Regions from separate parts of the Rhizobium sp. P2_G9 genome, predicted to be linked through region 2. Evidence: riboswitches for the same ligand, from Rfam matches in the RefSeq annotation. Region 2 holds a riboswitch; each other region holds the start of a gene.

Region 1 (7,667 bases), on a different contig from region 2:
CGGCCGACAGCCTTGCTGCGGCCTATGCCAATCCCGATGCGGCAAGCGATGATCCGTCCCCCTTCGACTCCATCCTGACCGCGAAGAAGCCGGATCGCTTCGTGCCGAAGATCAAGGAAAACGATCATCCCTGGGCGGCCAATGTACTGCCGGAGAGCGTATTCTCCGCGCCGGAACAGAAATGTCTTGCCAACGCCATCTATTTCGAATCTGCCAACGAGCCGCTGAAAGGCCAGGCGGCAGTGGCGCAGGTGGTGTTGAATCGGGTCCGTAATCCGACGTTCCCGAAGTCGATCTGCGGTGTCGTCTATCAGAACCAGGACTGGACCAATGCCTGCCAGTTCTCTTTCGCCTGCGACCATATCCCTGATATCGTCTGGTCGCATACCAAGTACAAGATCGCGCAGGAAATCGCACTTGCCGTCACGGCGGGCAAGATCTACCTGCCGGAGATCGGCGATTCGACCCACTACCACGCGGCCTATGTCCGTCCGAACTGGGCACATACCATGATCCGCGTCGACCGCATCGGGCTGCACATCTTCTACCGCACCCGCTATGGCGGCTGGAGCTGATAGCTTACAGTGGCAAAATTCCCGCAGCCGCGGACGGAATCGCCGCGGTCTGAACGGGAAAAACGCTTCCTTGCGTTAACGCACTGATTTCACAGCGTAAAAATGCGTGAATTCTAGGCCGTCCTTGCCTTGACTATCCGAAAGCCTGAAACTATGTTGCAGCCGGCTTGGAGGCGGGGGTCTGTCAAGCTTTCCGATCGAGGCCCTACCGGCCTTGCATCTCTGAAATGACTGGGTTAAGGCCTGTTTTTCAGAGGAGTAAGGGATGGAGACGGACCCCAAGGACAGTCTGGAAGAACGCAAGCGGCAGCTCGAAAGCAAGCTGGCGCAGGCGCGACAAGGCGACGATGGCAACGACAAAGCCGCCAATGATGGCCGGACTGGCTATTCGCAGGCGCTGAAGCTGTCATCGGAATTTGTCGCCGCCGTGATCGTCGGTGCGATGATCGGCTATCTTCTCGATCTGGTCCTACCCACCAAGCCGTGGGGGTTGATCGTTTTTCTTCTCCTTGGATTTTGTGCGGGCATCTTGAATGTCCTGAGAACGGCAGGGGTCGTGAATTCCCCTCATCCGGTCGACAGGATTGGCGAGCACCGCGAGAAGAACGGCAAGCGCTGAGCTGCATCCGCAGTTTGGCGAACAGGATAAATGAGAGAGAGCGCACGTGGCGAGCCCTGACAAGGTAGATCCGATCCACCAGTTCCACATCAACACGATCGTGCCGCTGGGCAAGTTCGACTTTACCAATTCGTCGCTGTTCATGGTGATCGTCGTCGTCGTGGGTGTTAGCTTTCTGATGTGGGCATCGTCTGCCAAGGCGGTCATTCCCGGTCGTGCGCAGTCGCTTGCAGAATTGTCCTACGAATTCATCGCCAAAATGCTGAAGGACAGTGCCGGCAGCCAGGGCATGAAGTTCTTTCCGCTGGTCTTTTCGCTGTTCATGTTCGTTCTGTTGTCGAACCTCTTCGGCCTGGTGCCTGGCTTCTACACGGTGACGAGCCAGATCATCGTCACCTTTGCATTGGCGCTTCTCGTCATCCTGACGGTGGTGATTTACGGTATCTGGAAGCATGGTTTCCATTTCTTCGGCTTGTTCGTGCCGTCGGGCGTGCCTGCCGTGCTGATCCCGCTGGTAAGCGCGATTGAGATAATCTCCTTTCTCTCGCGTCCGATCAGCCTTTCCGTCCGTCTTTTCGCCAACATGCTGGCCGGTCACATCACCCTGAAAGTGTTTGCCGGCTTCGTCTTCACGCTCGGTCTGCTCGGTCCGGTCGGCTATGTCGGCGCGATCCTGCCGCTTGCCATGACCGTGGCGCTGACGGCGCTGGAATTCCTGGTCGCCTTCCTGCAGGCCTACGTGTTTGCCGTTCTGACCTGCATGTATCTGAACGACGCCCTGCATCCGGGACACTAATCAAAAGAAACCGGCTGGCGAAGACGCCCGCCACGCAATAGTCGCAACAACTGACACTAAAGGAGTTCAAAATGGACGTGGAAGCAGCAAAGCTAATCGGTGCAGGTATCGCTTGCCTGGGCATGGGTGGTGCAGCTATCGGTCTCGGCAGCATTTTCGGCAACTACCTGGCTGGCGCTCTTCGCAATCCGTCTGCCGCTGATGGCCAGTTCGGCCGCCTGATCTTCGGCTTCGCCGTTACGGAAGCTCTGGGCATCTTCTCGCTCCTCGTCGCGCTGCTCGCCCTCTTCAAGTAATTGGCGCTTAAAGCACCGGGTCACGGGAGCAATCTCGTGACCTGTTTTGATGCCATATCCTTGCCTGGAGGTAGGAATGTTTGTGACGACAGCCTATGCTCTGTCGGCCACGGCCGCCGAAACGGACGCGACCAAGCCCGCCGCCACCGCGACGAACACCGAAAAAGGTGTGCCGCCGAAGGTGGAGCATGAGGCGTTTCCGCCATTCGATCCCAGCCATTTTCCGTCGCAGCTGCTCTGGCTCGCGATCACATTTGGTATTTTCTATTATCTCGTCTCGAAGATGATCTCGCCACGCATCGGCGGCATCATTGCTGCCCGTGAGGGCCGCATCGCCGGTGACCTCGCCGAGGCCAAGCGGATGAAGGACGAGGCCGACGCTGCCGTCGCCAAGTACGAGGCCGAACTTGCCGAGGCTCGCTCCAAGGCGCAGGCGATCGCTCGCGAAGCCGGCGACGAAGCCAAGGGCAAAGCCGACGCAGAGCGCACCAAGCTCGAAAGCGAGCTTTCCAAGAAGATTTCCGAGGCTGAAGCCAGCATCGCCGAGATCAAGAACCGGGCGTTGGGCGAGGTAAACACGGTTGCCGAAGACACGGCTGCCGAGATCGTCGAAGCGCTTGCCGGCATATCCGTAAACAAGGCCGATGCCGCTTCCGCGGTCGCGGCTGCCAAGGGCTGATCGGGAGGTTCGTCATGGATGCAACTTTATGGGCCCAGACCTGGGCACAAGTCGCCCTGGTGATTTTTCTCGGCGTCGTGATCTACCTCAAGGTTCCAGGCATGATCGCCAAGAGCCTCGATGCACGTGCCGCTAAGATCGCCGATGAGCTCGATTCCGCCAAGAGACTGCGTGAAGAAGCCCAGTCGCTTCTGGCGGAATACCAGAAGAAGCGCAAGGAAGCCGAAGCGGAAGCTGCCGAGATCGTCGCTGTCGCCAAGCGTGAGGCCGAAGCGCTGGCCGAAGAGGCCAAGCAGAAGACGGCCGACTATGTCGCCCGCCGCACTGCGCTCTCCGAGCAGAAGATCAAGCAGGCCGAGCACGAAGCGATCACCGCTGTCCGCTCCGCTGCCGTCGACCTGGCCGTCGCCGCCGCTGAAAAGCTGATGGCGAGCAAGCTGGACGAAAATACGTCAAATGGCCTGTTCGACAAGGCCGTCGGCGAAGTCAAGGCGCGCCTCAACTAAGCGCAAGCGGACAACTGCCAGCACATTTTAAAACCCGCCTCGTCACCGAGGCGGGTTTTTCATTTCTTGCGGCATTCGATCTCGCGATAGAATGACAGGACATGCGAGGCCTCTGGCCAGCGCTCCCGGTAGATCAGCTTGTCGAGCGGGATTTTCTCCCGCCAGCCCTTCACCGCCAGTTCCGGTGAGGTATAGAGCTGTTCGACATAGCCGACGCAGAGATAGGCGATGATCTCGACGCTTTCGGGAATGCCGAGATGCGTCTTCAGCCGGTCATGGTCGAAAATGCTGACCCAGCCGACGCCGACGCCTTCCGCACGCGCGGCAAGCCAGAAATTCTGTACGGCGCAGACGGTGCTATAGAGGTCCATGTTGGGGTTATGCGTTCGCCCGAGGACAAAGTCGCCACCGCGCTTACGGTCGCAGGTGATGCAGAGATTGACCGGCGCCTTCAATATGCCTTCGAGCTTCAGCGACATATACCGGCGCTTCTGCTCGCCCTCCAGGCGATCGGAGGCTTCGAGATTGGCATCATGGAAGATGCGATGGACAGCCCGCCGATTCTCTTCGTCGCGGATGACCATGAAGTTCCACGGCTGCATATAGCCCACCGACGGTGCGGCATGGGCCGCTGTCAGCAGGCGATGAAGAACATCGTCCGGCACCGGATCGGGCAGGAATTCATTGCGCACGTCGCGGCGCGAATGAATGGCGCGGTAGACCGCTGCGGTCTCGGATTCGGAAAACGGACCGGCCGCCGCAAGGTGGCGAGAAATGGAGGCGTGCATCGTCAATCCCCGACGGAATGCCTTCTCAGCTGGCGCCGTCCGCGCGCCCGCGTCTATCATGTCCGGCCGGTCTTCTGGCTTGGGATCATCTGGCGCTGCAGCCTTCCCGGTTTCCCAGTGGCATCAGGCAAAAGCCCGGCAGCCCATCCCCCTTACAGCGTTGGGCACGCGCCGGCATCACACCGGCTTCCCGATTCTCCCATATTCTGGGCACCGGACACACTTGTTTAAGCAGAAGCGGTGAGGGGAGGCAAGCGGTACGCCGACCTCGAATGCCGCAATCAATCCTTCCGCAGCGGGCGGAATGTCATCCTGTGGATGGCGCAGGGGCCAAGCTCGACAATGGCATTGCGATGGAACTCTGTCGCGTAGCCGGCATGGAATTCAAAGCCATAACCCGGATAGCGGCGGCCTGCCGCGACCATCATCCGGTCGCGTGTCACCTTGGCAACGATGGACGCCGCGGCAATCGACAGGGACCGTGCATCGCCGGAAACGATCGCCTTGCCGGGGCAGGGCAGGCCGGGCGCTACGTCGCGGCCGTCGATGAGGGCAAAATGCGGACGGCTATGCAGCGAATGCGCCGCACGGCGCATGGCTTCGAGGCTTGCCCGCAGGATATTTATCCTATCGATTTCTGGCGCTGAGACGGACGAGATTGCCACGTCGAGCGCACTGGCAAGAATGAGCTCGTAGAGCGCTTCGCGCCGCTCCGCCGTCAATTGCTTGGAGTCGTTAAGGCCATCAGGGATATTGTCGGGGTCAAGCACCACGGCACTTGCGACCACCGGACCGGCCAAGGGGCCGCGGCCGACTTCATCGATGCCGGCCACCAGCCGGTAGCCGTCGCGCATCAATCCCTGCTCGAACCGGAACGTTGGAGCCGGCTCGATTTCCTCCAGGGGCAGGGAATCGGCGAGAAGTCTCATGCGGGTTCAAATGACACTTCCACCGATTCCCCGCAAGTCCCGGAACGAGGGCGGCGTTCCTAGGACTGGGTGCGCAGGCCGGCGGGACAGGGATTGCCGGCGGCGCGGAATTCAGTGCCTCGGCCTGATGCGGGCAGGGTGCGAGTGAGACACTGAAGTTTTCGCCGATCCGGTACGGCAGGCGGGCCGCCCCGGATCGACCAAGACATGCACAAACAAAGACCTAAAGCAGGCTGAGCTGTACGCCCGCACCGCTCGGCGGCACGAAAAGCTCCGTGTTCAGCGGCATGCTGCGCGTCCTGCGAATGCCGAGCTTCTTGGCTGCCAGCTCGAATCGGCGGCTGATCTGCCAGGCATAGGGGCCTTCGCCCTTCATCCGCTTGCCGAATTCCGCATCGTAATCCTTGCCGCCGCGCATCGAGCGGATCAGGCTCATCACGTGCCGGTAGCGGTCCGGATAATTCCTGAGCAGCCAGTCGCGGAATAGTGGGCTGACTTCGAGCGGCAGGCGCAGCAGCACATAGCTTGCCTCCTTGGCGCCGGCAGCAGCGCCTGAATCGAGGATGCGCTCCAACTCGTGATCGTTCAGCGCAGGGATCATCGGCGCTGCCATCACTGCCGTCGTCACGCCAGCCTCGGTCAGCGCCCGGATTGCCTCCAGCCGCCTCGACGGGGTCGAAGCGCGCGGTTCCATCAGCCGTGCCAGCCGCCGGTCGAGCGTCGTCACCGAAATCCCGACTCGTGCCAGGCCGCGCTCCGCCATTTTGGCGATGATGTCGATATCGCGCATGACTAGCGCCGACTTGGTGACGATCGATACCGGATGATTCGCCGCATTCAGCACTTCGAGGATCTGGCGCATGATCCGCCATTCCTTCTCGATCGGCTGGTAAGGGTCGGTATTGGTGCCGATGGCAATGGCTTTCGGCTTGTAGCCGGGCTTTGAGAGTTCGCGTTCGAGAAGTTTTGCCGCATCCGGCTTGGCAAACAGCTTGCTTTCGAAGTCGAGCCCCGGCGACAGGCCCATATAGGCATGCGTCGGCCGCGCAAAGCAGTAGACACAGCCATGTTCGCAGCCACGATAGGGGTTGATCGAACGGTCGAACGGAATGTCCGGGCTTTCGTTGCGGGTGATGATCGCGCGCGGCTTTTCCACCTGCACTTCGGTCTTGAACGGCTCCAGCGTTTCGATTGTCTGCCAGCCGTCATCGAGCACTTCGCGCTCCTGCGGCTCGAAGCGGCCGGACGGGTTGATGCCGGCGCCACGACCGCGACGGCGGTCAATATCAATGCGCAGACCGCTTTCCTTCAGCAAACCATCGGCAAGCTCTGCCGTGTTGGCAGGCGCGAATGCGGCCTGCCTCGAAAGAGACAGATTGATCATTGGGCAACTCCTGCGAGGCGACTCTCTGCCCCGTCATGATTATTTTCCTATCTTCAAAACGAGAACAATGCAAGAACAAATTTGCCGACTGGCATTTTCAGGGCTGTTGTAATAACGATTGACCATGCTGACTGTTTTGCTGGAATGCCGGGATAACGAGCCGGAATTGGCGCATACGCTGGCGGTGCTGGTGTCGGGCGCGGTGGATGGATTGGTGAGCGACGTGATCGTGCTCGACCATGGTTCACGCGACGGTTCCGCGCGCGTTGCCGACGCCGCGGGCTGCAAATTCTTCGACACCTGGACGCTCGACGAGACGATCCGCAATGCGCGCGGCGATTGGCTGATGCTCTTGGAGCCTGGCGCGCGGCCGCAAAGCGGCTGGATCGAGGAAATCCTCGAATATGCTTCACTCGCGAAGGCGCCGGCACGCTTTTCGCCGTCACGCCGATTCCGCCGGCCGTTCTTCAAACGGTGGCGGCGCAAGGGCGAACTGGAACTCGGCCTGGTACTGCCCAAGCGTCAGGCCAGCGCACTCGTGCAGCCCGGCATGGACCTCAAAGGGCTTGCCAAGGCCTCTGCCGCTAAGACGTTGCGGTCGGAACTGATCCCAGCCTGGGTGCTGCGCGAGCGCCGTTAGGCGGCGGCATCCACGGAGAGTTGGATGCCCTGATAGCGCTGTAGCGTGGCAAGCACCTTGAACAACTGATCTGCACGCGGATTGCCGGCCTTGCCGAACATCCGCATCAGGCCTCTCTCGGAAATGCCTGTTCGTTCCGACAGTTCGCGGAAGCCGATCGTCGCTTCGATATAATCGTGCAGCACGCTTTTTGCCGTCGGCAGGTCGTCGCCGAGCAGCACTTCCACGGCCTCCGAAAGCAGCGCGAAGCGGAAGGCATGGTCCGATTGCAGGCGGGCTCTGATATTCTTTTTGAAGTCTTTTGGGAGAGCCATCTTCGGCATCCTGATCACTATTTGAGTACACTCGGATATATAGGGGCGAGTTCGTCGCAATCACGGCGACGCGATCAAATAAATTCTCATTTTCGTGAAATATGATGAATGCCGGGCCAGGCGTGGCCAATGAGCCACACC
Region 2 (7,667 bases):
ACGGAGCCGAAGACGGCGCCGATCGATCTCGTTTCCATTCCGCTTTCGGCCATCGGCTTCGGCAGCTTCGTCTACGGCCTGAGCGGCCTCGGCGAGGCGGCGATCCATCCGCCGATCATCTCGCCCTGGATCCCGCTCATCGTGGGTGCGTTCGTCATCGCGCTCTTCATCCTGCGGCAGATGCAGCTTCAGAGGCAGGATCGGGCCCTGCTTGATATGCGCACCCTGACGATCAAGGCCTTCACCATCCCGGCGATCATGATGGTCATCCTGATGATGTCGATGTTCGGCGTCTTCATCCTATTGCCGATCTATCTGCAGAATGTGCTCGGCCTGACGACGCTGCAGACCGGCCTGCTGCTGCTGCCGGGCGGCCTGATCATGGGCCTTTGCGCGCCGACGGTCGGCAGCCTGTTCGACAAGCATGGTCCCATGCCGCTGGTCGTGCCCGGCGCCATCCTGTTCAGCCTGTTGATGTGGAGCCTGACATTCATCCAGCCGAACACGTCGTTCTGGCTGCTGCTGGCCGCCCATATCGTGCTCAGCATCGGCCTGGCGCTGATGTTCACGCCGCTGTTCACCGCCAGCCTGGGCGCCCTGCCGCCCAACCTCTATTCGCATGGCAGCGCCATGATCGGCACCACGCAGCAGGTTGCCGGCGCCGCTGGCACCGCGCTCTTCGTCGCCATCATGACGATGACCGCTTCGAGCGTCGGCCATGGCGACGGCGTCACAGCGGCGGCCGCGACCACGGCCGGAATACGCGGGGCGTTCCTTTGCGGCGCGATCATCTCGATCGCGGCGGTCGTCACTGCTTTTTTCATCAAGAAACCGGCGAATGGAGGTCAAGGCGCACCGCACTGAGATTTGCCACGGCTGAAATATCGGTGAGTAGAGAAAACTGACGGCGACAAGGCTGGAGATCGCCTACATGAGGACGGAGCCCGATCAAAAATACCCGATTGTCATTGGCTGGAGGAGCTCTATAGTTCCCCGCGAGGCCTCGAAGGAACAGCGTGCCTTGTGGCCAGATCAGCTTCTCGGAATGCAGACATGCGACTCCGCCTCACCCCTCTGAAGTGTGCAATCGTCACCTTTGGCCTGGTCTACGCGACATCCGCTGTCTGTGCGCAAACGCAGGAAATCCTGTGGAGCGAGTTGCGGCCTGCCAATCAGGGACCGAGCGATCCTTTCTCCGAAGTGGCCAAGCCTGGGCCGGGTGGTGAAACGCTGCCTTGGAACCACGACAGTACGATCATTAAGCTGACCGGCTTTGTCCTGCCGGTCGATAGCGAAGGAGATCTGGTCTACGAATTCCTGCTGGTGCCGGTCGCGGGAGCCTGCAGCCACATGCCCGCCCCGCCGGCGAACCAGATTATCCATGTTTTCCCGAAGACACCGTTCCACATCACGAAATCCTACGAATTCGTCTCGATTACCGGTGCGCTGCAGCCTGGTCTCGACGAGTCGCAGCTGTTCGTCGTCGATGGCGTCAAAGTGGTCGAATACGGCTATTCCATGCGCCAGGCTCAGGTCAGCAAACAGACGGAAAGACGGGATCCAAGCTTGAAGGGGACATCCGCCTGGAGTTTTCTCTGATCGCCGATCACTATCGTTGGCGTGCTCAGAGGTCTTGCTAGGGGCTGCAGCCTTTCATGGTTTTCTCCTCGATGCGTATCAATGGCGCTGCCGCCGGCGCTGGCGTGAGGCAGCAGGTTGGTTGAGGGTGGCTTGGTATAGCAGCGACCGAAGACGCGCGACCTCATCCGACGGTGACGCGGCACTGTCGATGCGGGCGATTTCGATACGCGCTGCATCGGCGACATTGGCGCTGTCAGGCAGCTTGAAGAACCAGGCGAGGAACATGTCCTCGGACGTGTCTGGTATGTTGATGATCTCCCCCACGATCACGCCTCGATCTCAAGAGAGGTCAGCGGCCTGGAGCAGCAGGCGAGGACGAAGCCGCCAGCGACCTCCTGGTCGCTGATGCCGCCATTGTGGCGCATGTCGATCTCGCCGGAACGCTTCAAAACCTTGCAGGTGCCGCAGATGCCGGATTCGCAGGCGGCAGGAATGCGGACGCCTACCAGACGCGCCGTCTCGAGGATGGTCTTGCCCGGCTCGCACACGGCCTCCTCGTTCGAACCAAGGAATTTGACGGTCGTTCCGACCGCCCTGCCCTCGATCGTGACATCCTCGGCCTGCTTGTGGACGGTTTCGGCAATCGACGTCGCACCGAAGCTTTCCTGATGGTAATGCCCCATGTCGAAGCCTTCGGCGCGGATGATCCCGCTCACCGCGTTCATGAACGGCTCCGGCCCGCAGCAGAAGATCTCGCGGCCCATGAAATCCGGCACCAGCATCGACAGTTTATGGCGGTCAAGGCGGCCCATCAGGCCTGCCCATGGCGAGGCGACGGATCGCCCTTCGGGCAAGAAGCCGAGCGACAGGTTCGCCATCCGCTTGGCCAGTAATTCGAGCTCCTCGCGAAAAATGATCTCCTCCGGCCGCCGCGCCGAGTTGAGAAAGACGACATCCGTGCCAGGCGCGCAATCCGACAGCCAGCGCAGCATCGACATCATGGGTGTGATGCCGGAGCCGGCGGAGATGAACAGATATTTCTTCGCCTCGTGGCGCGCCAGCGTGAAATGGCCGCTTGGCCCATAGGCGCGAATGCGGCTGCCGGGCTTCACATTATCGAACATCCACCGCGTGCCGATGCTGTTCGGCTGCGCCTTGATGGTGATGGCGATGGCATAAGGCCGTGATGGCGAGGACGAGATCGTATAGGTGCGATGCAGGTCGCCGCCCTTGGCGCGCAGTTCCACGGTGATGAACTGGCCTGGCACATAGCTGAACCAGCCTCCCCCTTCGACGGCGAAGGTAAAGGTCTTCACATCCGGTGCTTCGTCGACGACGCTGGTGCAGACCAGCATCTGGCGTGCGGAATTCCACGGTTTCGATCGATCGAGCGGCAAAGCCGCTGGTGTGACGCCGGTCACCATCATGTTCATGGTGCCCTCCCGGTCAGGCGACGGAGCGGAGCGCGGGCTTGCCCGTGCCGGCCAGCCGCTCTTGCATGAAGCTCGCATACCAGTCGACGAACTGGATCACACCGCCTTCAWGCATTTCCGAATAGGGACCTGGCTCATAGGCCGGCGAATGGATGCCGCGCGCATTCTCCTCGACGATCTGCCGATCCTGGTCGTTGGTCTCGGTCCAGACATGGATGAGTTCGTCAAGCCGATAATCAATGCCTTCGACCGCGTCCTTGTGCACCAGCCATTTGGTGGTGACCGCAGTCTCGGTGGCGCTGATCGGCAGGACGCGGAAAGTAATGGCATGGTCGCTGAGGATGTGGTTCCAGGTGGTCGGATAGTGGTAGAGCAGCAAAGTGCCGATCCGATCCATATTGACATTGTCCGAAAGCCGCATCTGCACCGCCTTGCGGCCAGAGATCGTGTAGCTGATCGCCTCGCGCAGTAGCGGCATGCGGGTGGTGCGATACTGGCCTTGCTCATCGATGACGAAGGCGCTCGGCAGGCCGGCGGCTTCGCATTTCTCCCAGTGTGCGGCGATTTCCGGATCGTCCTTGGCGCCGTTGACGCCGCTGACAGTCGGCGCTTCCGGGAAGGTCTTGCAGAGCTCCGGGTGATTGCCGGCGCAATGGTAGCACTCCCTGTTGTTCTCCCAGACGAGCTTCCAGTTGCCTTTCTCGATGATCGTGCTCTCGTAGGCGACCTTGGCGTCGCGCAGCCGATGCGGCAGGAAATAGGGCTCCATCATCGCCCGGAACGGTGCGAAATCCATCGGCTGGTCGGCGAGCGAGATGAAGAGATAGCCACCGGCCAGTTCACAGGCGACCGACTTGAGGCCGAAACCGGTCTTGTCGAAATTCTCGCCCATCTGCCGGGCGAAGAGCAGCGATCCGTCGAGATCGTAGGTCCATTGATGATAGGGACAGACAAGCTTCGCCGCCGAACCCTTGTGATCCTGGCAGACACGCGAACCGCGGTGGCGGCAGGAATTGTGGAAAGCCTTGATGTTTCCGTCGTTGTCTCGAAGGATGACGACAGGATAGGCACCGACCTGGACGGTGAAATAATTGCCCGCAGCGGGGATTTCGCAATCGTGACCAATGAAGAGCCAATCCTTGTACCAGATATGCTCCAGGTCCTGCTGGTAATAGTCTGGGTCGATGTAGAATGGCTGAGCGAGGCTGAAGCCGGGTTTGCGGGTCTTCAGCCGGGAAAGCATTTCGGAACGGATATCCATGGTCGGTCCTCGTCGGGTTCAAGGACTGGGCATGGTGGACATAGGGAAACGTGCAGCCGTCGCGTTCTTCGGATTAGGGTTTCCGACGCCACGAGCCATCCGCCTCTTGACCGCCCACCGCGATCAGTCGAGTTAAAATCCCGAGGCTGGTTTCCGGGCTCCAGAACCGTCCTTTCGGACCTTGCGACTCCTTCCCAGGCTGTTGGCCCAGTGGACTCCCGTCGCAATTACGTTCTGCTACCGTTGCGGGGGCAGCGCCGGATTTTAACCGGCTTCCCAATTCTCCGGACGATTCCAAGAACCGTCCGGCACCTCAAGCATCCTCATGAGACCACAGATGATGCGGCATCGCAACGTCATTTGCGACAGCGCGATGGCGTAGCCACAACAATCTGGAGGCTTTATTCCGCTGCTTCTGCCGTCGGTTCCGGAATGTAATTCAGCACCGGCCCGAGCCAGCGCTCGACCTCTGCGACAGCCATGCCCTTGCGCGCCGCATAGTCTTCGACCTGGTCGCGCTCCACCTTGGCGACACCAAAATAATAGCTTTCCGGATGGCTGAGATAGATGCCGGAGACCGATGATCCCGGCCACATCGCATAGCTTTCCGTGAGGCTCACCCCAGCCGTGTTTTCTGCATCCAACAAGCGGAAAAGCGTCGCCTTTTCCGTATGGTCGGGCTGCGCCGGGTAACCCGGCGCGGGGCGAATGCCCTGGTAGGGTTCACCGATCAATTCATCCGGCGCGAACTCTTCATCCATCGCATAGGCCCAGAATTCCTTACGCACGACTTCGTGCATGCGCTCGGCGAAGGCCTCGGCGAAACGATCTGCCAGAGCCTTGACGAGAATCGAAGAATAATCGTCATTGGCCCGCTCGAATCGTTCAGCGATCGCCACTTCCTCAATACCGGCGGTGACGACGAAGCCGCCGACATAGTCCGGCTTGCCGGACGAGAGCGGGGCAACGAAATCCGAGAGCGCCACATTGGCCTTGCCGTCACGTTTGGTCAGCTGCTGGCGCAGCGTGAAGAAGATGTCGAGTTCCTGACTGCGACTTTCATCGGTGAACAGGCGAATGTCATCACCGACCGCGTTGGCGGGCCAGAAGCCGATCACTGCTTTGGGTGCGAACCACTTCTCCTCGATGATCTTCTGCAGCATCGCCTGCGCATCGTCGAACAATTGCCGCGCCGACGCACCCTGCTTCTCGTCCTCGAGGATTTGCGGATAGCGGCCTTTCAACTCCCAGGTCTGGAAGAACGGTGTCCAGTCGATATAGCGGGCGAGTTCGGCGAGGTCCCAGGTGTCGAACACGCGTCGGCCGAGAAATGTGGGCATTGGCGGCTGGTCGTTCGCCCAGTCGATCTTGTGGGCGTTGGCGCGGGCAGCGGCCAGGCTGACACGTTGCTTGGCAGCCTCCGCCCTGGCGTGCTGGTCCGCCACTTTGCGGTATTCGGCGCGGATGGCGTCAACATAGCCCTGCTTCATATCGGCGCTCAGCAGGCTGCCGACAACGCCGACCGCGCGCGAGGCATCGGTGACATAGACCGCCTGGCCCGCCTCGTAGCGCGGATGGATTTTCACCGCCGTGTGGACGCGGCTCGTCGTCGCGCCGCCGATCAGCAGCGGAATGTCAAAACCCTGCCGCTCCATTTCCGAGGCGACATGCACCATCTCATCGAGCGATGGCGTGATCAGGCCGGATAAGCCGATGATATCGACATCCTCCGCCTTTGCCGTTTCGAGGATTTTCGTCGCTGGCACCATGACGCCGAGATCGATGATCTCGTAATTGTTGCAGGCGAGCACGACGCCGACAATGTTCTTGCCGATATCATGGACATCGCCCTTCACCGTGGCCATCAGGATCTTGCCGGCCGCGCGGCGTTCCCCGCCGCCATTGGCGGCCTTCTCGGCTTCCATGTAGGGCAAGAGTACCGCAACCGCCTGCTTCATCACGCGCGCCGACTTCACGACCTGCGGCAGGAACATTTTTCCTGCGCCGAACAGGTCGCCGACGACGTTCATGCCGGCCATCAGCGGCCCCTCGATGACATGCAGCGGGCGTTCCGCCCTCTGCCGTGCCTCCTCGGTGTCCGCTTCAATGAATTCGTTGATGCCGTTGACCAAGGCATGTTCCAGTCGCTTCTCAACCGGCCAGTCACGCCATTTGAGATCCTTTTCCCTGGCCTCCTTGGCGCCCGCGCCTTTGAAACGCTCTGCCATCTCCAGCATGCGCTCGGTGGCGTCGGCGCGGCGATTGAGGACGACATCTTCGCAGGCATCGCGCAATTCGGCATCGATCTGGTCATAGAGGGCAAGCTGGCCCGCATTGACGATGCCCATGTCCATGCCGGCCTGGATGGCGTGATAGAGAAACACCGCGTGCATCGCCTCGCGCACCGGCTCGTTGCCGCGGAAGGAGAACGACAGGTTGGAGACGCCGCCCGAGATGTGCACATGCGGCAATGTCGCGGTGATGTCCCGTGTCGCGTTGATGAAATCGACACCGTAGTTGTTGTGTTCTTCGATGCCCGTGGCGACCGCGAAGATGTTCGGATCGAAGATGATGTCCTCCGGCGGGAAACCGGCCTGTTCAGTCAGCAGTTTGTAAGCGCGGGTACAGATGTCCACCTTGCGGGCATGTGTGTCGGCCTGCCCGACCTCGTCGAAGGCCATGACGACGACCGCGGCGCCATAAGCACGAACGAGCTTGGCGTGATCCAGGAAGGCTTCCTCGCCCTCCTTCATCGAAATCGAATTGACCAGCGGCTTGCCCTGCACGCATTTGAGGCCTGCCTCGATCACCTCCCATTTGGAACTGTCGATCATCACGGGCACACGGGCAATGTCCGGCTCTGCGGCGATGAGGTTGAGGTATTCGACCATCGCCTGTTTCGAATCGATCAGGCCCTCGTCCATATTGACGTCGATCACCTGCGCGCCGTTGGCGACCTGATCGCGGGCGATGTCGAGCGCCGCCGCATAATCGCCCGATGTGATCAGCTTGCGGAACTTGGCGGACCCCGTGACGTTGGTCCGCTCGCCCACGTTGACGAACGGGATGTCCCTGGTCCGCGTAAACGGCTCCAGGCCGGAGAGTTTCATCAGCTTCGGCTGTTCGGGGATGGGCCGTGGTGGGTATTTCGCCACCGCCGAGGTAATGGCGCGGATATGATCCGGCGTCGAGCCGCAGCAGCCGCCGACGATGTTGACGAGGCCATCGCGCGCGAATTCCTCCAGTTGTGCGGCCATGAATTCCGGGCTTTCGTCATATTGGCCGAAAGCATTCGGCAGACCGGCATTCGGATAGGCGCAGATCAGCGTGTCGGCGGCATCGGCAAGCTCGGCGAGATGCGGCCGCATTGCGCTGGCTCCAAGCGCGCAATT
Region 3 (7,667 bases), on a different contig from region 2:
AGCCGAAGACGCGGCTGCCGGCTCGGCGCTTGTCGAGGTCTGCGGCTTCCCGCTTCATCCGCGCCGCGATCGGATTGTCGGCTTCGTCCTCGTCGAGCGCGCCGATCGCCCGCACCGCGTTGTCGAACAGCGCGATCTGCTCCGGAAAGGCATCACGGAAGAAGCCGGAAATCCTCAGCGTCACGTCGACACGTGGACGCGCGAGGACCGCAACGGGAATAATCTCGTAGCCCGTCACCCGCGCCGAGCTCATGTCCCAAACCGGCTTAGCGCCGATCAACGCCATGGCCTGGGCGATGTCGTCGCCGCCGGTGCGCATGTTGGATGTGCCCCAGGCAGTGATGCCGAAGGAATTGGGCCAGTCGCCGTGATCCTGCACATAGCGTGTCACCAACAGTTCCGCCGACTTCTTGCCAAGCGTCCAGGCGGTCGGCGTCGGTACGGAACGGGTGTCGACGGAGTAGAAATTCTTGCCCGTAGGAAGTACGTCCGGCCGCCCGCGCGTCGGTGCGCCGGATGGCCCGGGCGCGACGAAACGGCCCGAAAGGCCACGCAGCAGGGCCTCGATCTCGGACGGGCCGCAGGCGCTGATGGAAGGTTTCAGTCGGGTTTCGATCTCATCCATGACCTGCAGAACATTATCCCAGTCTGGCTGGCAGGCGGTTTCACCCGAGACCAATTTTGTCGCAAGCATTTCGATGCGCTCAACGGTGTCGCCGTTCGTGCGCCATGCGCTGTCTGAGAGATCGGCAAGGATGTCAGGCTTTGGGCCACTCCACGCTGTGGCCATGTCGCAGTCGAGAGGGTCGAATGCGGAAATACCCCCCTCTGTCCTGCCGGACATCTCCCCCTCAAGGGGGGAGATTGACTCGCGGCTTCCGGATTGCCCCAAATTCTCACTGGTAACTGCAAGCACGACCTCAGCTTGAGGCAGAGGCGGCACCCCATCCAATCTCCCCCCTTGAGTGGGAGATGTCCGGCAGGACAGAGGGGGGGCACCGCACGGCACTCCCTCGAATAAATCCTTTGCGATCGCCCGCTGCAAACTCTGCCCACCGCCCTCTCCCGACCCACGCGGCACTCGCGCGAGCGCCACCGTGAGGTCCGTCAGCAACCGCCCGTCCGGCGACACGCCGAACACATGCAATCCATCTCGGATCTGCATTTCCTTGAGATCGCAGAGCCAGGCATCGAGCTTCTGCAGCGCCGAATCCTCGTCCAGCCCGTCGATGCCGGCGTCATGACGCAGCCCGGTGTCGCCGGCGAGATCGAGGATCTGCTTCTTGAGCAGCCGCAGGCGCCGCGGATCGGCGCCCTGCGCCTGGTAATATTCGTCGACCAGCGCTTCCAGGTCTTTGAGATAACCGTAGCTTTCCGCCCTTGTCAGCGGTGGCGTCAGGTGGTCGATGATCACGGCCGAGGAACGGCGCTTGGCCTGCGTGCCCTCGCCCGGATCGTTGACAATGAACGGATAGAGATGCGGCAGCGGGCCGAAGACGGCTTCCGGATAGCAATTTGCGGAGAGCGCCATGGCCTTGCCCGGCAGCCATTCCATATTGCCATGCTTGCCCATATGGATCACCGCATCGGCGCCGAAGGCCTCGCGGATGAAGGCATAGAAGGCAAAGTAGCCATGCGGCGGCACCAAGTCCGGCGAATGATAGGTGTCCTTCGGATTGAGGTGATAGCCGCGCGCCGGCTGGATGCCGACGAGCACCTGGCCGAAACGCGAAAGCGGCAGGGCAAATGCACCGTCGAGAAAGAATGGATCGGCCTCCGGCGCACCCCAGCGCGCCACGACATCATCCTGAATCTGAACGGGAAGGCTTGCGAAGAACGCTTTGTAATGACTCAAGGAAAGCGCCTGACGGATCACCCGGCCATCCGTCGCCGCATTGGTCGGACCATCCATGAGATGGCGGATCAATGCGTCGCCATCCTCAGGCAGCTCGCCGGTCACATAGCCGGCGTCGCGCATCGCTCTCAGCGCTTCCACGGAACCCGCCGGCGTGTCGAGCCCCACACCGTTGCCGAGCCGGCCGTCACGATTCGGATAGTTGGCCATGATCAGCGCGACGCGCTTGTCGGCATTGTCGATATGCCTGAGCCGCGCCCAGCGGGCCGCGAGTTCGGCGACGAATTCGATCCGGTCCGGTTCCGGCACCGGAGAGACAATGTTGACCTCAGCGCGCTCGTCATAGGTTGCGGCGCGCTTGAAAGAGACCGCACGGGTGAGCACGCGCCCATCGACTTCGGGCAGGGCCACGTTCATTGCGAGGTCGCGCGCCGAAAGCCCCATCGAGGAATTTTCCCAGCTTTCGCGAGAGGAGCCGGAGAAGATCACCTGCAGCACCTGGGCGCCGGTTTCGTCGAGCACAGTGCCGGTCTTCTCCGCGCCGGGAGAGACGACCGCGAAACTCGTGGCGTTGAGGACGACGTCCGGGGAGAGGTCGACGAACAGGGTGCGGATGAAGTCTGCAGAAAACGGCTCCTTGAGGCTGGAGACGAAAATCGGCAGGACACCAAGGCCTCGGGCGGTCAAGGCATCGACCAAGGCCGCAACGGGTTCCGTCTGGCCGCTTTGGACGAGGGCGCGGTAGAAGGTTATGACGGCGAGTGGCACGCGTTTGTCTTGGGCACAAGTGTACCCCCCCTCTGTCCTGCCGGACATCTCCCCCTCAAGGGGGGAGATTGGCTGGACGCCTGCTCCCTGCCATAGTCCAGACGTCGAGATTGGAGCGGGAGTCCGCCACAGGTCGATCTCCCCCCTTGAGGGGGAGATGTCCGGCAGGACAGAGGGGGGTAACGCCGAGGCATGCCATTCATCGAAACCAATGACACCCCGACCCGGCCACCAGATACCCGCCCTCGCCAGCGCCTGCGCGCTCTCCGGCCTCTCGCCCGCCGAAATCAGCATCTCGGCATAGCGAACAAACCGCCCGATATTCTCCGCTCCACCCTCGACCAGATACGCCCACAGCGCCTCACAATCCGTCCTCGCCGCTGTCGACCATGGCTCGAGCCCGGCATCCCGCCGATCATCGCCAGGCAACACCGCCAAAGCAAAACCGTGCGCCTGCGCGCCGGCCTTCAAAGCTTCGATGAGATAAGAGAAATAGCTGACGCCGCCCAGCGCCCGGAGAACCACCAACTTCGCATGCCGCGCCGTCTTGTCGACCCACATATCGATCGACATCGGATGCTTGAGGCTCGCCAGATTGACCAACCGCCATGCAGCCGCGCCCTTGTTGGCCGACGCTGCGACGCTGGCGATCTCGGTATCGGCGGCGGACAGGAAGACGATATCGCCCGGCGACTGGCCGAGATCAAAGGCCTCGTCGCTGTCTGATATCGAACCTTTCTGGGCGAGAAGAAGATGCATTCGCTAAAACCTATTCAATCCAACGCCATTCACCCCAGCGCTTTGATCTCCCGCATGATCGCTTCATCATCCATCTCGTCATGCAAACCGATCACCACCAGCCGTGTGCCGCGCGTCTCCCCCGGCGTCCAGGCGCGGTCGAAATAGCTGTCGATGCGCGAACCGACAGCCTGGATCACCAGCCGCATCGGCTTGCCCTTGACCTCGGCAAAGCCCTTGAGGCGCAGGATGTCGTGACGGTCGATGATCGGCTTCAGCTTTTCGATGAAGGCGGCCGGTTCGTCGACAGCGCCAAGTTCGACGACGAAACTTTCGAATTCGTCGTGGTCATGCGCATGGCCGTCGCCCTCATGCTCCAGTTCGTGATGCGATTTGCGGTTGGAAATATCGTTCTCGGTGCCGATGCCCAGGCCCAGCAGGACCGAAGCCGGAATATCGCCGTGGCGGGATTCGATCATGCGCGGCTTGCGGGCGGTAGCGCCGGTGACGGTGTCACGTACCGACTTCAACGACGCCTCGTCAAGCAGGTCGGCTTTGTTGAGCACGATCAGATCGGCGGCGGTCAATTGGTCTTCGAACAGTTCCTCGATCGGGCTTTCGTGGTCGAGGCCCTGATCGTTGACGCGCTGGGCGTCGAGCGCGTCATGGTCGTCGGCGAAACGGCCGGCGGCGACGGCGGCGCTATCGACCACGGTCACCACGCCATCGACGGTCACCGCCGTCTTGATGCCGGGCCAGTTGAAGGCGGCGACCAAAGGCTGCGGGAGAGCAAGACCCGATGTCTCGATGACGATATGGTCCGGCCGGTCCTTGCGTTCGAGCAACTTTTCCATGGTCGGAATGAAGTCGTCGGCCACGGTGCAGCAGATGCAGCCATTGTTGAGCTCGATAATGTCGTCTTCGGTGCAGGCCTCCGCGCCGCAGCCCTTGAGCACGTCGCCATCGACGCCGAGATCGCCGAATTCGTTGATGATCAACGCGATCTTGCGGCCGCCGGCATTCATCAGCATGTTGCGGATCATCGTCGTCTTGCCGGCGCCGAGAAAGCCGGTGATCACCGTGGCGGGTATCTTCTGCATGGTCTTATCCCTTCATCTTCAGCGGCAATCCGGCCGCCACGAAATAGACGTCGCGGGCTTTCGCCGCGATCGATTGGTGCAGCCGGCCGGCATGGTCGCGGAAATCGCGCGCCATGCGATTTTCCGGCACGATGCCAAGCCCGACCTCGTTGGAGACCAGGATCAGCGTGGCTTTCGCTTGCCCCAGATGGTCGGCGAGCGCGGCAAATTCCGGCGCCAGCGCACGCTCCTCCATCATCAGATTGGTGAGCCAGAGCGTAAGGCAGTCGACGAGGACGACATTTCCCGGATGATCGACGGACCGAAGCGTTGCGACAAGGTCTACAGGCACTTCATGCGTCGTCCAGGCGTCGCCGCGCTGCACCTTATGATGTGCGATGCGGTCCGCCATTTCGGCGTCCCAGGCCCGACCAGTGGCGACATAATGGCGCGCAAGCCCGCTCTCGGCGGCCAGCCGCTCTGCAAAAGACGATTTGCCGGAGCGCGCACCGCCCAGGACGAATACGCTGGCAGGAGAAGAAAGAGCGGCCATCACGCGAAAACCGCGAGGCTATTTATACAGCCGCAAAGGCTGCGAACAGGATCGGGCGCCATCACAACCTCCGTGCTGCTGGCCAATAAAAACCGGGCGAGAATGCCCCTTGCTTGTCTGGCAGGTCTCCTGGCTCGCGGTTGCCACGTGGATTTCTCACACGCTATCGACATCCCCTCGCCTTCCCGGAATTTGGGCGCTGCGCAGACCGACGATTCGTAGAAGAAGAGGCGTCCAGTCCGTGTTGCCGTAGCGTCATTCCAGTGGCTTTGAAGCGACCTCTGCCCCATTTCGCGCCTGCGGCACCATGCCGTTTATCCGCGATATCGACGTCGATCACTCCTGGGGATGCCTCGCCGCTCTACAGTCGCGGGGTCGGCCGGGATGACAATGCCCTGATTGGGTCCATTCGTCCCGTTCCCTTTTGATCCCTGGGGCAAAGCCTTTCGGGAACCAAACATCGTCAAGAACTAGGGATTCCGTTGCGACAAGTCAATCGCATCTGCGACATTGTCGGCGGCGGTTTGGTTATGCAGCACCCATCTTGCGGCTCGCCCGGCGGGCTTCATAGAGCGACTTGTATCGGGCATATTCCTCGGCGCGCAGGATATGCCCCGGTCCCCAGGGCTTGGCAGTGCCGGCAAAATGCAGGATGCCGTCATTGCCAGTCGGTTCCTGCGCCGGTACGGCGTTCCAGATCGGATCGAATTCGGCGCGATTGGACCGTGCATACATGTTGAGCGCGTCCTGATCGTTCATGGCGAAATTCTCGACCAGCGGCACGGTCAGGCGCGAGGATTGGTCGTCACGCATCTGCGCCAGGTTCATCAGCGTCACACCGGCGTTGAAAGCCCGGAAATCGAGTCGTCCACAGGCATGCAGATGGCGGCGCAATTGCCAGGCCTTGGCGCTCTTCATCCGGTAAGTGGCGCGCTGCAAGAGGTCGTGACCCGTCCGCCAGGACAAGGGAATGCTGCTCTTGCCTGCCAGAGGCGCATCGCCAAGGTCCATGTCGTAGAGCTTGGCCAGATCGCCCTGGATGACGATATCGACGTCGAGATAGATGATCTTATCGACGTGCCCGAGCAAATCCGGCAGCAGCAAACGGTCGATCGTCGATGCGGTCGTGTGCTTGAGCAGGTTCAGATCGTCGGTATAGTTCACCTTGTCGAAATCGTAGATGGTGAACTGCGCTTCCGGGAAATCAGCGGCCAGATCCTCGAAATAGCTGCGCGCAATACCGCGGGCCAGGACGTGGAAAATGGCCGGCCGCGAGAGATTGCGGACCGCCGACTCAATCGTCACCGGCAGCATGTCGCAAAGATTGGCGTCGAGCGCGAAGGCGCCAATGACAGGATTGCTCCCCTCTGCAACCGGGTTGAGCGTATAGGCATCGGCGCGCAGCGCAGTGACGATAGCTCCGATGTCGAAGGACGGCTCCGGCCAAGCCGGAAAATCCGCGCAATAGGCGTCAGCTGCGGCAAGGTCTGCTTCGCAGATATTGCGCCATTTTTCGTAAACGCGCTCCTCGCTGGCGCCGTTGAAGATCAGCCGCAGGATCAGTTCGATCTTCTCGGCAATATTGCTGCGCATGCGTTCGAAGCGCGGCTTGCCGAGCCGCATCAGGCCTTCGAAGCGCACATCGCCCTTGTTCTTCGGCTTGAAGGTGACATCGAGGCCAATCGAGGTGCAGGGAAGATAGCAATGCAGCCGCGACGTCGCGATCTTCGAATAGCGCCGATAGCCGTTGAGCAGCTTGGTCGCAGCGTCGAGCGCATCGACGAGCTTCATTTCGCGCACACCGTCTTCGGCCTGCGTATAGGGCACGGCGTTGAGACTGGCAAATTCGTCGTCCTTGGTAGAATAATCGACGAGCGCGATCGTATCCTCGCCGGCATGCGGGACGTCATCGGTGAAAATCTGGCCGATCGTGGTGGTGACGCAGCCGGAGAAGAAAGCCTGCACGCCCTTTTCGCGCAACAGATAGACTGTCGTCCAGTCGCGACAACCGATCGGCTGGTATTTCCTCAGATAGTCGATCGCCTTGTCCGACAGCATCTCGCGATTGTTGACGTGGAAGGAGATAAAGATCGGTCGGATGTTATCATGGAACGGAAAATCGAACATCGTCTCGAAGACGGGATGCATGTACCAGCCATAGGCAAACATCCACGTCTTCTCGGGAATCGAATCCCAGGAGGAGAAGTCGCGATTGACTGCGATGGGACGGATCTTCGCCGTCCGTTTCACCAAACGGCCTTCAGGGGCGATCCGCGTCTTCAGTTCTTCCAGCTTGCGGCCGAGTTCGCTGTCGTCATAGCGTACGGACTGGAAGCGCGCGAGATTGGACAGGAAGGCGAGCGTCTGGACATAGTCGCCGATATTGGTCGTCGCATGGTGACGATCGATCATCTTGTAGTCGATGATGCCGAGATTGATCGTCTCGGCCTCGGAAGCCGGCGTGGCGGGATGATCGCGCTCGGGATTGCTTGCGAGATAGTCGCGCGCCCATTCGAGGTCGATGCGTTCCTCCTCCGTCAGTCCCCCGAAAGCGGGATCGATTTTGGCGATCCGTTCGATCAGCGTCGCCAGCAGATCATAGTTCTTCAGCGCCCCGGCGCGCTGGGCGATCAGCCAAAGGTCGGCTTGCTTTAGAGCCTTTGGCTCCGCATCG

What was found. A riboswitch is a leader RNA that binds a small molecule or an ion and turns the genes downstream of it on or off. The one in region 2 is predicted to bind cobalamin.
Region 1: linked by a shared signal. The riboswitch ahead of bluB (5,6-dimethylbenzimidazole synthase) and the one ahead of AC1DYF_RS17465 (aromatic ring-hydroxylating oxygenase subunit alpha) in region 2 are both predicted to bind cobalamin.
Region 3: linked by a shared signal. The riboswitch ahead of cobU (bifunctional adenosylcobinamide kinase/adenosylcobinamide-phosphate guanylyltransferase) and the one ahead of AC1DYF_RS17465 (aromatic ring-hydroxylating oxygenase subunit alpha) in region 2 are both predicted to bind cobalamin.

Annotation. Positions count from the first base shown of each region.
Region 1 is NZ_JBFUFK010000037.1:101,535-109,201, reverse strand. Features, by position in the region: gene AC1DYF_RS27270 (cell wall hydrolase) at 1-575, shown strand, start outside; gene AC1DYF_RS27265 (AtpZ/AtpI family protein) at 841-1,194, shown strand; gene AC1DYF_RS27260 (F0F1 ATP synthase subunit A) at 1,241-1,990, shown strand; gene AC1DYF_RS27255 (F0F1 ATP synthase subunit C) at 2,062-2,286, shown strand; gene AC1DYF_RS27250 (F0F1 ATP synthase subunit B) at 2,363-2,965, shown strand; gene AC1DYF_RS27245 (F0F1 ATP synthase subunit B) at 2,980-3,471, shown strand; gene bluB (5,6-dimethylbenzimidazole synthase) at 3,531-4,259, opposite strand; cobalamin riboswitch at 4,307-4,492, opposite strand; gene AC1DYF_RS27235 (ribonuclease HII) at 4,541-5,188, opposite strand; gene AC1DYF_RS27230 (PA0069 family radical SAM protein) at 5,412-6,572, opposite strand; gene AC1DYF_RS27225 (glycosyltransferase family 2 protein) at 6,697-7,212, shown strand; gene AC1DYF_RS27220 (helix-turn-helix domain-containing transcriptional regulator) at 7,209-7,526, opposite strand.
Region 2 is NZ_JBFUFK010000019.1:63,449-71,115, reverse strand. Features, by position in the region: gene AC1DYF_RS17485 (DHA2 family efflux MFS transporter permease subunit) at 1-864, shown strand, start outside; gene AC1DYF_RS17480 (DUF3299 domain-containing protein) at 1,054-1,599, shown strand; gene AC1DYF_RS17475 (hypothetical protein) at 1,678-1,905, opposite strand; gene AC1DYF_RS17470 (FAD-binding oxidoreductase) at 1,908-3,014, opposite strand; gene AC1DYF_RS17465 (aromatic ring-hydroxylating oxygenase subunit alpha) at 3,028-4,275, opposite strand; cobalamin riboswitch at 4,403-4,606, opposite strand; gene metH (methionine synthase) at 4,677-7,667, opposite strand, start outside.
Region 3 is NZ_JBFUFK010000024.1:45,171-52,837, reverse strand. Features, by position in the region: gene cobN (cobaltochelatase subunit CobN) at 1-3,382, opposite strand, end outside; gene cobW (cobalamin biosynthesis protein CobW) at 3,412-4,461, opposite strand; gene cobU (bifunctional adenosylcobinamide kinase/adenosylcobinamide-phosphate guanylyltransferase) at 4,466-4,993, opposite strand; cobalamin riboswitch at 5,096-5,466, opposite strand; gene AC1DYF_RS20225 (glycosyltransferase) at 5,522-7,667, opposite strand, start outside.